Regions from separate parts of the Jiella sp. M17.18 genome, predicted to be linked through region 1. Evidence: predicted binding sites of a transcription regulator. Region 1 holds the regulator's gene; each other region holds the start of a gene.
The links. Region 1 encodes LexA, which represses DNA repair genes until DNA is damaged. Its sites were predicted from a motif close to TGTTCNNNNTGTGTTCNG; they were not measured.
Positions count from the first base shown of each region.

Region 2: AB5S17_RS12950 (DUF3072 domain-containing protein) is a predicted target of LexA. The motif match lies at 2,982-2,999, and genes of this name have one in related genera.
Region 3: AB5S17_RS11975 (DNA recombination protein RmuC) is a predicted target of LexA. The motif match lies at 2,382-2,399, and genes of this name have one in related genera.

Region 1 covers NZ_JBFTEH010000007.1:203,250-208,303, forward strand. Annotated here, with positions in the region: gene otnC (3-oxo-tetronate 4-phosphate decarboxylase) at 1-364, opposite strand, end outside; gene otnK (3-oxo-tetronate kinase) at 361-1,620, opposite strand; gene AB5S17_RS14760 (FadR/GntR family transcriptional regulator) at 1,872-2,615, opposite strand; tRNA gene AB5S17_RS14765 (tRNA-Gln) at 2,731-2,805, opposite strand; gene lexA (transcriptional repressor LexA) at 3,084-3,812, shown strand; gene AB5S17_RS14775 (ComEC/Rec2 family competence protein) at 3,843-5,054, opposite strand, start outside.
Region 2 covers NZ_JBFTEH010000006.1:109,657-114,710, reverse strand. Annotated here, with positions in the region: gene AB5S17_RS12970 (FdhF/YdeP family oxidoreductase) at 1-68, shown strand, start outside; gene AB5S17_RS12965 (DUF1761 domain-containing protein) at 132-530, opposite strand; gene AB5S17_RS12960 (methyltransferase) at 587-1,276, opposite strand; gene AB5S17_RS12955 (MFS transporter permease) at 1,273-2,574, opposite strand; gene AB5S17_RS12950 (DUF3072 domain-containing protein) at 2,735-2,959, opposite strand; gene AB5S17_RS12945 (hypothetical protein) at 3,128-3,487, shown strand; gene AB5S17_RS12940 (EVE domain-containing protein) at 3,534-3,968, opposite strand; gene AB5S17_RS12935 (YciI-like protein) at 4,001-4,291, opposite strand; gene AB5S17_RS12930 (NAD(P)H-dependent glycerol-3-phosphate dehydrogenase) at 4,409-5,054, opposite strand, start outside.
Region 3 covers NZ_JBFTEH010000005.1:264,753-269,806, reverse strand. Annotated here, with positions in the region: gene truA (tRNA pseudouridine(38-40) synthase TruA) at 24-803, opposite strand; gene fmt (methionyl-tRNA formyltransferase) at 803-1,762, opposite strand; gene def (peptide deformylase) at 1,776-2,291, opposite strand; gene AB5S17_RS11975 (DNA recombination protein RmuC) at 2,434-3,606, shown strand; gene AB5S17_RS11970 (trypsin-like peptidase domain-containing protein) at 3,788-5,054, shown strand, end outside.

The DNA.
Region 1 (5,054 bases):
CCACGTATGGCGTGATCGGCGGCACCGCGTCTTCCGGATCGACGTCGGCGAGGCAGGACAGCGCCGTCGCATGCGTCGAGTGCAGGTGCACGACCGCCCGCGCGCTCGGCCGCGCCTCGTAGAAGGCGAAGTGCAGCGGCCGCTCCTTGGTCGGCGGATCGCCGTCGACATGGGCGCCGCCGGCGTCGAGGCGCGACAGCCGGTCCGGATCGAGGAAGCCCATGCAGGAGTTGGTCGGCGTCATGAGGAAGCCGCCGTCCTCCAGCCGGACGGAGATGTTGCCCGACGAGCCGACGGTGAAGCCGCGCTCGAACAGCGAGCGCGCCCAGCGCACGATCGCATGGCGAAGCTCCTTCTCCGTCATCGCGCGGCTCCAAGGACCGCGAGTGCCTTCTCGAAGAACTGCGCGTCGCCGAAATTGCCGCTCTTCAGCGCCAGACGCAGCGGCACCGGGTCGTCGGCCGCGAGCGCCGGCACGCCGGGCGCGATCTCGGGCCCGACCTGCAGCGCCGCGAGCTTCAGCGCCGTCACGACGGCCCCGGACGTCTCGCCGCCGCCGACCGCGATGCGCCGCACGCCGGCCGCGACGGCCCCCGCGCACAGCTCCGAAAAGAAGCCCTCGATGGCCGAGGCGACCCGCTCGCGACCGAAGCGCTCCTGCACCGCCTTCACGGCGGCGGGCTCGGCGGTCGAGTAAAAGATCGGCTCCGCCTCGGCATGGGCGCCGAGGAAATCCAGCGCCGAGCGAACGGTCGTCTCGCCCGACAGGACCGCCTCGGCCGAGACGACGAAGCCCGGATGGGACTTCAGATAGGCCGCGACCTGCTCGTTGGACGCTCTCGAGCACGAGCCGCAGAGGGCGATGGCCGGCCCCTTGACCGGGGTGTAGTCCGAGCCGGCATCGCGCAGCAGGCCGCGCCGGCGGAAGTTCTCCGGCAGGCCGAGGGCGATGCCCGATCCACCGGTGACCAGGCGGTGGTCCGCCGCCGCCTCGCCGATCGCAAGGAGGTCGGCATCGGTGACGGCGTCGACGACGATCAGCCGCTTGCCGGCCTCCGCCTCCGCCCGGAAGCGTGCCGCAATCTCTCCCGCTCCGCCCCGCACGGCGCCGTAGCCGACATGGCCGACCGGCAGCGGCGTCTGGCGCTGCAGCCAGCGCCGGATGTCGGCGTCCGTCATCGGGTTGAGGGGATGGTGCTCCATCCCGGATTCGCTGAGCAGGCGATCGCCGACGAAGAGGTGGCCCATGTAGAGCGTGCGGCCGGTGGCCGGAAAGACCGGGCAGACGATGGCGGCGTCGGCGCCGAGCCTGTCGATCAGCGCCGCCGCGACGGGCCCGATATTGCCCTTCGGTGTGGAATCGAAGGTCGAGCAGTATTTGAACAGGAACTGCCGGCAGCCCTGCCCCGCCAGCCAGTCCGCCGCGGCGAGCGAGGCGGCGACCGCCTCGTCCGCAGCGATCGAGCGCGTCTTCAGCGCGACGACCGCGGCTTCGCAGTCCGGCCCCTCGCCCGATTCCGGCACGCCGGAGAACTGGACGGTGCGCATGCCGCCCTTGGCAAGGGTGTTGGCGAGATCGCTCGCCCCGGTGAAGTCGTCCGCAATGCAGCCGAGCAGCATGGTCAGCGCCCCTCCAGGCTTCCGGTCTCGAGAACGGTCCGCAGGACCGAACGGGCGGGTGTCTCCGCCCGCAAACCCGGCACGCTCGCGCGCCAGACATCATCGCGCGGCCGACCCTCCGCCGCAGGACGATGGGCGAGCCCGCGCCACGTCATTCGGACCGCCTCAGGGACCATCGCATGCATCTCCATCGCCTCCCTTTCGAACAGTCGCACCGCTCCCTCCATGGCCGACCTGGGTCCTGCCCTGCGTCAAGTGGCCCCCTCACCTGCAGCCAGAGACTGCTTGGTCGATGCATGGATTCGCGCCAGATGCCGGGCGAAGGCCTCGACGACGCCCGCGCGATCACGCGCGGAGAGGGCGTCGACGATGTCGCGATGGTCCCGATAGCTCTGGTCGACCGCCTCCGGCTGCGACATCACCCGCCGGCGATGCCCCATCATGTAGCCGTAGAGCGCCATGGTCGTATCGACGAGGATCGGGTTGCGCGCCGCCCGGTAGATGGTGCCGTGGAAATCGCGGTCGCAGATCAGGAACTGCACGGCATCGCCCTTCACCGCATCCTGGCGGCGCAGAAGCTCGGCGAGAACGTCGAGGGTCGCCGCGTCGATGTTCTCGGCGGCATCGGCGACCACCGCGAGTTCGACGACCATGCGCGCCTGGTGGACGTCGTCGACGTCGTAGCGGTTGACCGCGCTCGTGCGCACGCCGCTGGAGACCAGGAGGCCGACATCGGCGCTGACGATGCGGGTGCGCGAGCCGTGGCTGATCTCGGCGAGGCCGTGGGCGGCCAGCGTGCGCACCCCCATCCGTACGGTCTCGCGGCTGACGCCGAAGAGCGCCGCGAGCTCGCGCTCGCCCGGCAGCTGATCGCCCGGATGCAGCACGCCCGATGCAATGAATTCGGCCAGCTTGCCGCAAAGCCTGTCGCTCGCAGTCTCGCGCGCCAGCCCATTCGGCAGATCCGCCATTCCCGACAGAAGACCCGATTCCACCGCGATACCGCCCGACCAAAAGGACCACTGGTCCGATAACCGGACCAGTATCGAGGCATCACGTTACGGTCAAGCCGCCGCCGGCCGGCAACGAATGCAGATATTTAGAATGATCTGGCTGGGGCGGCAGGATTCGAACCTGCGAGTGGCGGCACCAAAAGCCGCTGCCTTACCGCTTGGCGACGCCCCAAGCGCGGATGCGCGTGACCCGTGCTATAGCGACTGCGATCCGCGTGCGCAATCGCCGCTCCGGCGCCGGCCACGCGCGGCAGCTGCCTCCCGCCGGCCATGCCTGAACCGTCGGTGCCGTGCGGGATACGCTCGATCCGGTGCCGGCTTACCTGAGGCTCCTTGCAAAAACGATGGGAGACGGCGAACGCCCCGCCCGGCCGTTGCAGCGAGGAAGGGGCTTGCAGAACACAACTAGAACAGATAGCTTTGTTCAGGTTTTGTTTTGAGGATCCGCCCATGCTGACGCGCAAGCAGCACGACCTTTTGCTGTTCATCCACGAGCGGCTGAAAGAGACGGGGGTGCCCCCCTCCTTCGACGAGATGAAGGATGCGCTCGATCTGCGGTCGAAGTCCGGCATCCACCGGCTGATCACGGCGCTGGAGGAGCGCGGTTTCATTCGGCGCCTGCCCAATCGGGCGCGAGCGCTCGAAGTGCTGAAGCTGCCGGAATCGATGCGCAATGCGGGCCGCCCCGTCGCCGTCTCCGGCGGACGCACCGGCTTCACGCCCAGCGTCATCGACGGCAGCCGGGGGACCGCGGCCGCGCCGAAGGCGCCAGCCGCGCCGCAGGCCGCCGCGGATGCCGCGGTCACGGTGCCGGTCATGGGCCGGATTGCCGCCGGCGTGCCGATCTCGGCGATCCAGCACAACACCCATTCGATCGCCGTCCCGCCGGACATGATCGGCACGGGCGAACACTATGCGCTCGACGTCAAGGGCGATTCGATGATCGAGGCCGGCATCCTGGACGGGGACACGGTCGTCATCCGCCGCTCCGACACCGCCTCTCCCGGCGAGATCGTGGTGGCGCTGGTCGACGACGAGGAGGCGACGCTGAAGCGGTTCCGGCGCCGCGGCGACCGGATCGCGCTGGAGGCCGCCAATCCGGCCTACGAGACCCGCATCTTCGGCGCCGATCGCGTCAAGGTCCAGGGCCGACTGGTCGGCCTCATCCGCCGCTACTGATCGGCGGCGGCGGGAGGAGGTCGCCGGATGTCACTCCCGCCGCCCGCCGCTGTCCTCGCCGAACGACGGAGGCACCGCGTCCTCCGCGTTGTCGGCGGCGGGGTCGGATGGCTCTGCCGGCTGGTCGGCCAGCGGCTGTTGCTCTTCCTCCCGCGCCCCTGCCTCGGCGTTGCGGCCCTTCGGGCGGTGCCAGGATTCTGGCCAGGGCGCGGCTCGGTGGCGGTTCCACGGGGCCGCGGGGACGCCGATCGACCTTCTGAACACGGGCCGCCCCGTCTGGGGGTCGCGGCGGATCGCGAGCGAGCCGGTCTCGCGCAGGGTCCGCAGCGTGACGAGCATCGCGCCGGATCGGCAGGCGGTCAGGCGGATGGCGCGCGCGACGATCGCGACATCCGCGTGGTCGCAGGCATAACCGGTCTTCCTGTAGTCGTCGGTCCAGACGATCCGCAGGCCGCTCGCCGTGCCGAAGCTGCAGACCTTTTCGCGGCATTTTGCGTCGATCCGGGGGCGAAGCGCCGGGTTGTCGCCGGCCGACGGAGACGCACCGCTTCGATAGGCACGCTCCCATTGATCGGCGACGAAGGCGTTGGTTCGCTTTCGCAGAAAGGCGACCGCGCCGTCGGGCGACAGGGCGGCGACTTCCCTGCCGCTCTCGAAGACGAGAAGGTCGGGCCGCGGCGTCCGGTCGGGCGCGAGGATAAGGCCGATCACCGCGAGCGGAACCGCCACCCAGCGGAATTGGCTGGCGAGGAAGGCCGCCGCCAGGATCGCCGCCGCGAGAAGCAGGAGCCCTGCCCCGCTGACGAGGCCGATCGACTGATCCGGGAGCAGGCCGTACAGCCGGTGCGTGATCCTCAGGACGAGGCCAATCGCCGCGCCCATCAGCTCGAGCGGCCAGGCGTCGAGCCCGAACGGCATCAGGAGGCAGCTCGCGAGCGCGAGCGGCATGATGGCGAAGCTGAAGAGCGGCATCGTCAGAAGGTTGGTGATGACGCCGAAGGCGGCTGCCTGCTGGAAATGATAGGCGGCGAAGGGCGCCGTGGCGGCGCCCGCGATCAGCGACGTCGCAACGATCCCGCCGAGCGCGCCGACGCCGAGGCGAAGCGGCGATCGCGCCTTGCGTGCCCGCCTCTCCTCCAGCTGCCGCTGGCGCCGCCTCGCAAAGGCGCCATAGGCCGCGACGAGGGCTGCGGTGGCCGCGAAGCTGAGCTGGAAGCTCGCGGTCGTCACCACATGCGGCGC
Region 2 (5,054 bases), on a different contig from region 1:
CTCGCCGCGCGCATGTGCCTGCGGCGAAGTCGGTGCCGGTGCGGCTGATCAAGCGCGCCGCCGCCTGAGCCTGCCTGAGCCGCACGATCGAACGGGCCCGGGGTCGCCTGATGGTGGCCGCGGGCCCGTCGCTATTGAAAGGCGCCGAGCACGGCGCCCTGCGCGAGCAGCACGAACAGCCAGTGGCCGCCGTCGATCAGCGGCAGGTCCCAGCCGAAGCCCTGGAAGCGCGTGCCGACGACGATCGTGGTCGCCACGAAGCCGAGCCAGAGGAAAACCGCCGAGGCGAGGGCGTCGCCCAAGGTGTAGTTCTGGAAATGTCCGAGCAGGATGGCGAAGACCAGCGCCATCAGGAGTTCGCAGACGAAGGATGTGGCGACCGCCGTCGCGGTCGCGCGCGCCGTCCCGGGGGGCAGCCGAGCGGCCTTTCCCCAGATGCGCCCGAACGCCGTGTACCAGATCGTGCCGATGATCATCGACGCGACGGCCGCCAGAAAGACGGCGAAGTAGTCGATCGCCGGCGGTTCCATCGCCCCTGTATCCCCCGCATCCCCTTCCGGAAGATTGTCTTTGGGACGGGACACCGTCAAGCTTCCGGCGAAAGAGAATTCTCCCCATTTGGTCCATGCCAGCGCCAGACCGTGCCGTGCTTCACCTCCGCATCCTCCAGCGCGCGGGTGACGGGCACCCGGTAGTCGGCCAGCTTCTCGAGCCGGTCGACCGGCAGATAGGCCCGGCCCGGATCGCCGACGAGGATCGGCAGGCCTGCGGCGGCGAGGCCGTCGAACCAGGGCGTGATCGCCGCCGCCATCTCCCGGTCGAAGAACACGTCGCCGGCGAGGAGGATGTCTGCGTCGACCATGCCACCGACGATGTCGTCCGTGCGGATCTCGACCGTGACGCCGTTCAGCGCCGCGTTCGCGCGCACTGCGGAAGCGGTGAAGGGGTCGGTGTCGACGGCCGTTACCCGTGTCGCGCCCGCCATCGCCGCAGCGATGGCGACGAGGCCGGAGCCGGTGGCGAAATCGATGACCCGGCGGCCGGCGACCGTCCCGGGACGGTCGAGGACGTAGCGGGCGAGGGCCTGGCCGCCCGCCCAGGCGAAGGCCCAGAAGGGCGGCGGCAGGCCGATCGCGTCCAGCTCGGCTTCCGTCTTCAGCCAGAGGTCATGCGCCTCGTCGGCAAGGTGCAGGCAGATCTCCGGCACGTGCGGCGGCGCGAGCACGGCGGTGTTGTCGCGGATGAACCTGTCCGCCTTCGCCGGATCGAGCCTCATGCCGTCTGGACCTCGTCGAGGCGGAGCGCGACCGGGACCGAGGCGGCGCAGAGCGCGGCGAAGCAGACGAGCACCGCCGGCGCGCCGAAGCGGTCGGCGACGAAGCCGAAGCCGCCCATGACGATCAGGACAATGCCGATCAGCGTGTTCGAGAAGGCGGTGTAGAGCGACCGGTCCGCTGCCGGCGCCATGTCGACGAGATGCGTCTTCCGGGCGAGGCGCACGCCCTGATAGGCGAGGAGCAGGACGAAGAGGGCGACGGGCGCCAGCGCGTGCCACAGCCCGCTCGCCAGGAAGAGGGACGCGGCGGCCGCGGCGGCGAGGACGGCCGCGCCGAGCGCCCCCGACAGGGCCAGCACCTTGCGGCTGGAGCGGTCGGACATCGTCCCCCAGACGGTCGAGCCGAGGATCGCAGCGACGGACGAGGCGATGACGAAAGCGCCGAGGCTGCCGAGCGCCCGTCCGCCCTTCTCGCCGGCGGACAGCAGGATGTAGGGCGGCGCGAGCGCCGTCGCGGTCAGGAGCGCCCGGGCGATCACGAAGCGGCGGAACTGCGGATCGCGCCAGAGGTCGCGGCCGTCGGCAAGGAGCGCCCTCAGCCCGTCGGCGCCCCCGCCTGTCGCGCCGGCCTCCTCGGTGAGCAGCGTGAAGACAAAGGCCGCGAGCGCCCAGAGCCCCGCCGCGACGGCGACGCCCGTCAGCAGGACGCCGCGTTCGAGCGGCAGGAGGCCGAAGGCGAGCGCCGCGCCGTAGGCGAACACGACGGCGGCGCCGAGCGAGCCGGCGATCCCGGTGATCGTGCCGCGCCGGGTCTTCGAGATCGTCTTGCCGAGGACGTCCTTGTGCGACACCGAGGCGAGCGAGCGACCGAGCGCGAAGACGGAGAGGAGCCCGACGGTGAGCCAGCCGGCCAGCCAGCCGCCGAGGAAGGTCAGCGTCAGGGCGATGAGCGCGACGGCGATGGCCTCGACCGCCGAGCCGCAGGCCCACACCCATTTTCGTTTCGGCAGGGATCGCACCCGGTGCGAGGTCAGGATCTGCGGCAGCAGCGCCAGCGACTCGCGCACCGGAACGAGCATGCCGACCGCTGCCGCCGGGCCGCCCACCGCATGGATCAGCCAGGGCAGGATCAGCTTCGGGTCGAGCAGCCCGTCGCCGATCTTGGTCGATGCCATGCTGACGAGGTGAAGCGCGGCGTTGCGCGGCTGGTCGCGGCAGGCGGCCTCCGGAATGTCCTTGCAGACGCGATTCTCCTCGTCGTCGAAGAACAGATCCCTCAAATCCGTGAGCGCGCTCATCCGCAGGATTACCCGTCAGCGTTTCCGTCGCGGATAGATTAGAACGCTTCCAATCTGGATCAACGCAGTTCTCGGGCGGCGGGTGGCGCGGTGCCCCTCACATGGGCGCGACAAAGGGCGACCTGTTGCGTCCCCGGGTAGAGGAGGGGGCGCTGCGCAGTCAGGCGCTCGTCTTCACCCGCTCGCTCTCGCCCCGCAATTCGTCGATCAGCTTCGAGGCGTCGGCCTTGGAGAGATCGGCGTCGAAGGGATGGCCGGTCTCCTCGCAGAGCGTCTTGAGGTAGGACGCCTGCGCGCCGGTCATCGGCTCTCCGCCGGTCGTCCAGTCGTCGGGGTTCTTCTCGGTGTTGGAGCCGGTGTCGGTCTTGGGGTCGAGGTCGGACATGATGATGCTCCCGCAATTGCTTCGTTCACAGAATGTTCCGCTCTGCCGATTGTTCCTCCCGCTGCGCGGACGATGATCGGCCCACGACGCAGGAGCAACTTCCGATTTACATGAGCGAAAGGCAGGAATATATCTTTGGGTGTAACAACCAAAACGGGAGGAATGGAAATGCCGCAATTCTATCAGTTCAGCCCCCAGGCCGTTCAGGCCGCCCTGGATGCCGCCAAACAGGATTTCGCCGAAGGCGACATCCAGACCCTGACCGCGAACGGCACGGTCACCAAGAGCTCGGAGCGCAGCCTGCTCGCCGAGTGCGTCTCGGTCAGCGTGCAAGATCACAAGGTTTGCGTGGATCTTCCGCTCGGCCTCGGCAAGCACTGCATTCCGATCCCGCTGAACATCCCGAACGGGGAGGCGGGCAGCGCGTGCCTGTCGATCTGCACCACGTTCGGCTTCCCGACCGGCGTCAAGGTGTCGGTCATCGTCGCCGGCATCACCGTCGTGTCGGAAACCTTCGGCAAGTGCTGACAAGAACCCGTTGCCGCCGGCGCCGATCCGGCGTCGGCGGCGCCATTCAGCCAGCCGCCGCCTTCGGATCGAGGCCGCCCATCTCGCAGACCCGGGCGAACTCCGCCTCGGCGACCGGCTGGACCGACAGGCGCGAATTGTTGACGAGCACCATGTCCTTCAGCGCCGGCTCGGCCTTGATCTGATCGAGCGTCACCGGCTGCGGCACGTCCATCAGCGCCTTGAGGTCGACGCACTCCCATTTCGGGTCGTCGGCGGTGGAGTCCGGATGGACCGTGGCGATCACCTCGACGATGCCGACGACCGCCTTGCCCTCGTTGGAATGGTAGAAGAAGCCGCGGTCGCCGATCGCCATCTCGCGCATGAAGTTGCGCGCCTGGTAGTTGCGCACCCCATCCCATTCCTGGCCCTTGTCGCCGGCCTTCTTCTGGTGGTCCCAGGACCACTTGAACGGCTCGGATTTGAACAGCCAGTAGCGCATCGCCGATCCCCCTCTCTCTGCCCGGTTCGCGCTCAGGCGGCGTCCGGGTTCTTCACCGTCCAGTTCCAGCGCCGGACGGTGACGTTGGCGAACAGGCCGGCCTTGGCATAGGGGTCCTTCTCGGCGATCGCCGTCGCCGCCTCGGCGCTCGGGGCGTCGACGACGAGCAGGCTGCCGCAGGGCTTGTCCTCGGCGTCGAGGAACGGGCCGGCGAACTTCAGCGTGTCGCCGAGGCCGTTCAGATGCGCCACGTGCTCGGGCCGCGTGTCCATGCGCAGCTGCAGGGAGCCGGGCTTGTCGTTGCACAGAATGGCGAACAGCATGGGAAACCTCGATGTTGCGCCCGGCAGGCGAAACCGCGGGGCGGAGGAAAATGTCGCGCGTCAGCTATCGTGCCGACGGCCGGACTTCAACCGACCTTCTCCTTACCCGACTTCTGTTCAGCCGATCTCCCGCTTCAGCGGCCGGGCGAGCAGCGCGTGGATGGCGTCGTCGACGGTGATCCGGCCGGCGAGAATGGCTGCGACCGCCGCGATGATCGGGACGTCGATGCCGCGATCCTGCGCAAGGCTGGCCGCGATGTCGGCGGTGAAGACGCCTTCGGCGAGCTTCATCCGGCCGAGATCCGCGCCTTCGCCGAGCGCCCGGCCATAGGCGAAGTTGCGCGATTGCGGGCTGGAGCAGGTCAGCACCAGGTCTCCGAGACCTGAGAGGCCCATCAGCGTGTCCGGCCGGCCGCCCAGCGCCTCGCCGAGGCGCCTCAGCTCGACGAAGCCGCGGGTGACGATGGCGGCCTGCGCCGAGGCGCCGAGCCCCTTGCCGGCGACCGCGCCGGCGGCGAGCGCCAGGACGTTCTTCAGCGCCCCGCCGGCCTCGACGCCCCTGACATCGCCGGAGGCGTAGCCGCGGAACGTCTCGGTGGAGAGGATCTGCGCGGCGGCGTCGGCTTCTTCCGTCGTCCCGGCGGCAATGGTGACGGCAGTCGGCAGGCCCTTGGCCACATCGCTGGCAAAGCTCGGGCCGGAGAGGACCGCCAGGCGCCGGCGCTCCGGCGCGGCGGCTGCGAATATGTCCGAGGCGAAGCGG
Region 3 (5,054 bases), on a different contig from region 1:
CGATGTTCGCTCGCGCCGGCCATTCAGCCGGGATAGGGCGGCAGCGTCCGCTTCGGCGCATCGCCGTAGTCGACCCGGGTGAGGTACAGCCCGTCCGGCGGCGCGACCGGGCCGCAGCGCGTGCGGTCCTTTGCCGCCAGCGCGTCGGCGACGTCGTCCGCGCTCCAGCGATGCTCGCCGACGAGCTTCAGCGTCCCGGCGAAGGAGCGGATCTGGTTGTGCAGGAAGGACTGCGCCATGGCGTGGATGTGCACCTCCTCGCCCGGGCCCTTCACCACGTCGAGCCGCTCCAGCGTGCGGATCGGGTTCTTCGCCTGGCAATGGGTGGAGCGGAAGGTGTCGAAGTCGTGCGTGCCGACGAGGCGCTGCGCCGCAAGGTGCATCGCCTCGACGTCGAGCGGCTTCCACACCCACCAGACCTGGCCGGACAGCAGCGCCGGCGGCGCCCGCCGATTGAAGATGCGATAGAGGTAGTGCCGCTTGCGGGCGGAGAAGCGGGCGTCGAAATCGTCCGGCACGCGCTCGGCCTGAAGGATCGTCACCGCCTCCTCGCGCATATGCGCGTTCAAGGCGTCGCGCACCGTGTCGGTGTCCCAGTCGCGCTGAAGGTCGCAATGGGCGACCTGGCCCGTCGCATGCACTCCGGCATCGGTGCGCCCCGCGCCGAACAGGGTGACGGCGTCGCCGGTGAAGCCGGTCAGCGCCGTCTCGATCACCTCCTGCACGGAGAGGCCGTTCGCCTGGCGCTGCCAGCCGCAATAGGGCCTGCCGTGATATTCGACGGTGAGCTTGTATCGGGGCATCAGGCGGCGCCCAGGATCGTTCCCTTCGGAACGGCCGCACCGCGCAGCAGCGTCTCGGAGTCGAGACGCTTGCCGCCGGCGCGCTGCAGTTCGAGGAGCCGCACGGCGCCGGAGCCGCAAGCGACGAGCAGGGCGTCGTCGAGCGCCGTCCCCGGCGCGCCGCTTCCCGGTTCGGCCGTGGCGCGCAGGATCTTCACGCGCTCCGGCTTGCCCGCGAAGGGGATCGTCGTCCAGGCGCCGGGAAATGGCGAGAAGGCGTTGATCTTGCGGGCGAGCGCTTGGGCATCGGTCGCGAAGTCCAGTTCGGCCTCGCCCTTGTCGATCTTTCGCGCATAGACCGGCTCGCGGCCGGTGTGCGCGGCGATGGCGTCCTGCGCCTCGAAGGCCAGCGTCCCGGCCTCGAGCTTTGCCAGCGCCTCGACCATCAGCTCCGCCGACAGCGCCGCCAGGCGGTCGTGGATCTCGCCCGCCGTGTCGGTCGGCCCGATCGGCGTTTCGGCCGTCAGCGCCACGGGGCCGGTGTCGAGCCCGGCCTCCATCCTCATCACCATCATGCCGGTCACCGCGTCGCCGGCTTCGATGGCGCGCTGAATCGGCGCCGCGCCCCGCCAGCGCGGCAGCAGCGAGCCGTGGCCGTTGAGGCAGCCGAGCCGCGGCGCGTCGAGCACCGCCTGCGGCAGCAAGAGCCCGTAGGCGACGACAACCGCGACATCGGCTTCGAGCGCGGCGAAGGCCTCGCGCTCGGCAGCGTCCTTGAAATTCAGCGGCGTGCGCACGGGCAGGCCGAGCCGCTCGGCTTCCGCCTGGACCGGGGAGGGCGTCAGCGACAGGCCGCGGCGCCCGCCCTTTCGCGGTGGCTGCGAATAGACGGCGGCGATCGCGTGGCCGGCGGCGTGAATCGCGCGGAGGGTCGGCACGGAGAAGTCCGGCGTGCCCATGAAGACGACGCGCAGGCTCATCGCGCGCCGCCCTCTACGCCGAGACCCGGCGGGCCTGCTTGGTGAACTTCTTGACCACCATGTCGCGCTTCAGCTTCGAAATGTGGTCGATGAAGAGGACGCCGTTCAGATGGTCGATCTCGTGCTGCAGGCAGGTCGCGAGGATCCCGTCCGCCGTCTCCTCGTGCATCTGTCCGTCGAGGCCGAGATAGCGCACCGTCACCTCGGCCGGACGCTCGACCTCGGCGTAGTAGTCGGGGATCGACAGGCAGCCCTCCTCATAGGTGCTGCGGGCGTCGGAGGTCGACAGGATCTCCGGGTTGAGGAAGACGCGCGGCGCCTTCTCCTCCTCTTCCTTGGAGACGTCGATCACCAGCATGCGCAAGGGCTCGCCGACCTGGATCGCGGCAAGGCCGATGCCCGGCGCGTCGTACATCGTCTCCAGCATGTCGTCGGCGAACGTCCTGACCGCCTGGTCGACGGTCTCGATCGGCTTCGACTGCAGGCGCAGCACGGGGTCGGGGAGGATGATGAGCGGCTTGATCGTCATGGCGCTGAGGTAATGGCTGGCGCGGAACCGGTCAACGGCGGATGCACGCTTCGGCGTGCGCAGCGGCCGGCAGCGCCGCAACGACCACCTTGTTCTTGTTTTGATCTGGTTTCGTTAACCGGCTTGTCCTATGGTCCGCGCCATGGACAGAAGTCTCGCCGCCGCGCTCGATGCGCCGATCGCCACGCTCGCCGGCCTCGCCGTGACGCCGGCGCTCGTCGGCGCCTGCGCGGTGGCGCTGGTCTTCTTCCTGCTCTGGCGCCGGGAGGCCGCACGGTCCAGGGCCGCCGCCGCGGCGCTGGAGGCGAGCGAGGCCGAAAGCGACCGCCTCGACGCTGTCCTGAAGTCGCAGGCCGAGATCACCGGCCGCATGCAGACAATGGCGGAGATCTTCGGCGCGCGGCAGGCGGACCTCACCCGCACGCTCGCCGAGCGATTCGACGGCCTGTCCGCACGCGTCGGCCACTCGATCCTCACGACGACGCAGGAGACCAAGAGTTCGCTGGCGGCGCTGGCCGAGCGCCTTGCCGTCATCGACCGGGCGCAAGGGGAGATCCGCGGGCTCGCCGGCGAGGTCGTGCGGCTGCAGGACATCCTCGCCAACAAGCAGACCCGCGGCGCCTTCGGCGAAGGGCGCATGCAGGCGATCGTCGCCGACGCGCTGCCCATCGGCTCCTTCGAGTTCCAGGCGACGCTGTCGAACGGCAAGCGGCCGGACTGCCTGATCCGCATGCCGAACGGCGCGCCGGCGCTGGCGATCGACGCCAAGTTCCCGCTGGAAGCCTATAGCGCGATACAGGCGGCCGAGAGCGAGGACGCCCGCAGCTTCGCCGCCAGCCGCCTGCGCCGCGACATGGAGGTGCACATCAAGGCGGTGTCGGAGAAGTATCTCGTTCCCGGCGAGACGCAGGACACCGTCTTCCTGTTCGTGCCGTCGGAGGCGATCTTCGCCGAGCTGCACGAGCGTTTCGAGGACATCGTCCAGAAGGCTTACCGGGCGCGTGTCGTCATCGTCTCGCCGTCGCTGCTGCTCCTTTCGATCCAGGTGGTGCAGGCGATCATGAAGGATGCGCGCATGCGGGCCGAGGCCGGCCGCATCCAGACCGAGGTGCGGCTACTGGCTGAGGACCTTGCGCGGCTCGACGCGCGGGTCGCCGCGCTCAAGACCCACTTCGGCCAGACCGGCCGTGACATCGACCAGATCCTGGTCTCGACCGACAAGCTGGTGCGGCGCGGCGAGCGGATCGCGGCGGTGGACCTTGGGGAAGGCGGCGGTCCCGAGACGGCTGTCGCCGGCCATAGGACCGGCGCCTGACGGCCGCCGTTAAGCATCACCCGCTTGTGTACTTGCGCGGGCGCCGCGAAACGCCGACATAACCGTTCAGGCAAAATCTTGAAAAAAGGTAAAGGACGCGTGGATCGAATCGGATTTTGCCGCGTTGCTTGTCGGACCAGTTCTGGAACAGGGGGATGAGATGCGGCGCGCGGCGCGGGGAATGGCGATAGCGATCGCACTGGCGGTGACGCCGGTGGCGCTTTCGACTGTGGCGGCCAAGGCCTCAGATCTTTCCGACGCCTACAACCATCAGACCGATCTCGCCTTCCGCAAGGGCCTGCAGATCCGGCTCGCCTGGACCGGCGACTATGCCGGCCCGTTCACCGGGACGATCGACGCGCCTTCGCTCCGCGCCATCCGCGACTTCGAGGCGCGTCACGACCTGACGCCGGACGGCGTCATCGACGAGTCGATGCTGCGGCTGCTGATCTCGCTGTCCGACAAGGCACAGGCGCCGCTCGGGCTGAAGCTCGTCGACGACGCGGCGACGGGCGTGCGCATGGCGATGCCGCTGTCCCTGGTTCACGATCTCGGGCCGACGGAAGTCGGTACCCTCTGGGGCTCGGCGGACGACGCGCTCGAAGTCGAGAGCATCCGGATCGCCAACGGCCAGACGCTGCGGGGGCTGTTCGACGTCCTCAGCCAGCCGAGCGCCGATCGCACCGTGCTCTCGTCCGAATTCGCCGATAGCTGGTTCACCGTCTCCGGCAAGGAATCCGGCCGCTCCTATTTCATGCGCTTCGCGGCGCGGGGCACGGACCTTCGGGGCTTCTCGGTCTCCTATGAGAGCCGGCTCGACGGGGAGGTCTCGCCTTACGTCCGCGTTGCCTCGAACCTGTTCGAGCCGTTCGCGGCGGAGCCGCACGGCCCGCTCGTCGCCTCGAACGAGCCGCGGACGCTGTCGTCCATGCTGACGCGCAAGCGCAAGGCGGTGCCGGCCGATGCGCGCTATGCCATGGCCTCCGTCGATCCGCAGCGGCCCAACCTCTTCGAGATCCCGCAGGCGCGCGAGCCGCAGGCCGAGCCCGCCTCTGTGGCGGCGGACGTCAAAGCGCCGCAGTTCGAGATGGCCGGGAGCGGCTTCGTCGTCTCCTCCGATGGCTGGCTCCTCACCAACGCGCATGTCGTGAAGGCCTGCAAGACGGTGAAGGTCGGCGCCGGGACCGTGGCGAGCGAGGTGCGCATCGATTCCACCGACGATCTCGCGCTGATCAAGGTCGACGAGAAGCTCGGCAAGCCGCTGGCGATCTCCGCCTCGAAGCCGCGCCTCGGCGAGGATATCCTGGCGCTCGGCTACCCCCTGCGCTCGATCCTGGCGGATTCGCTGAACGTCACCCGCGGCAACGTCTCCTCGCTGCTCGGCCTGATGAACGATCCGCGCTACCTGCAGATCTCGGCGCCGGTGCAGCCGGGCAATTCGGGCGGGC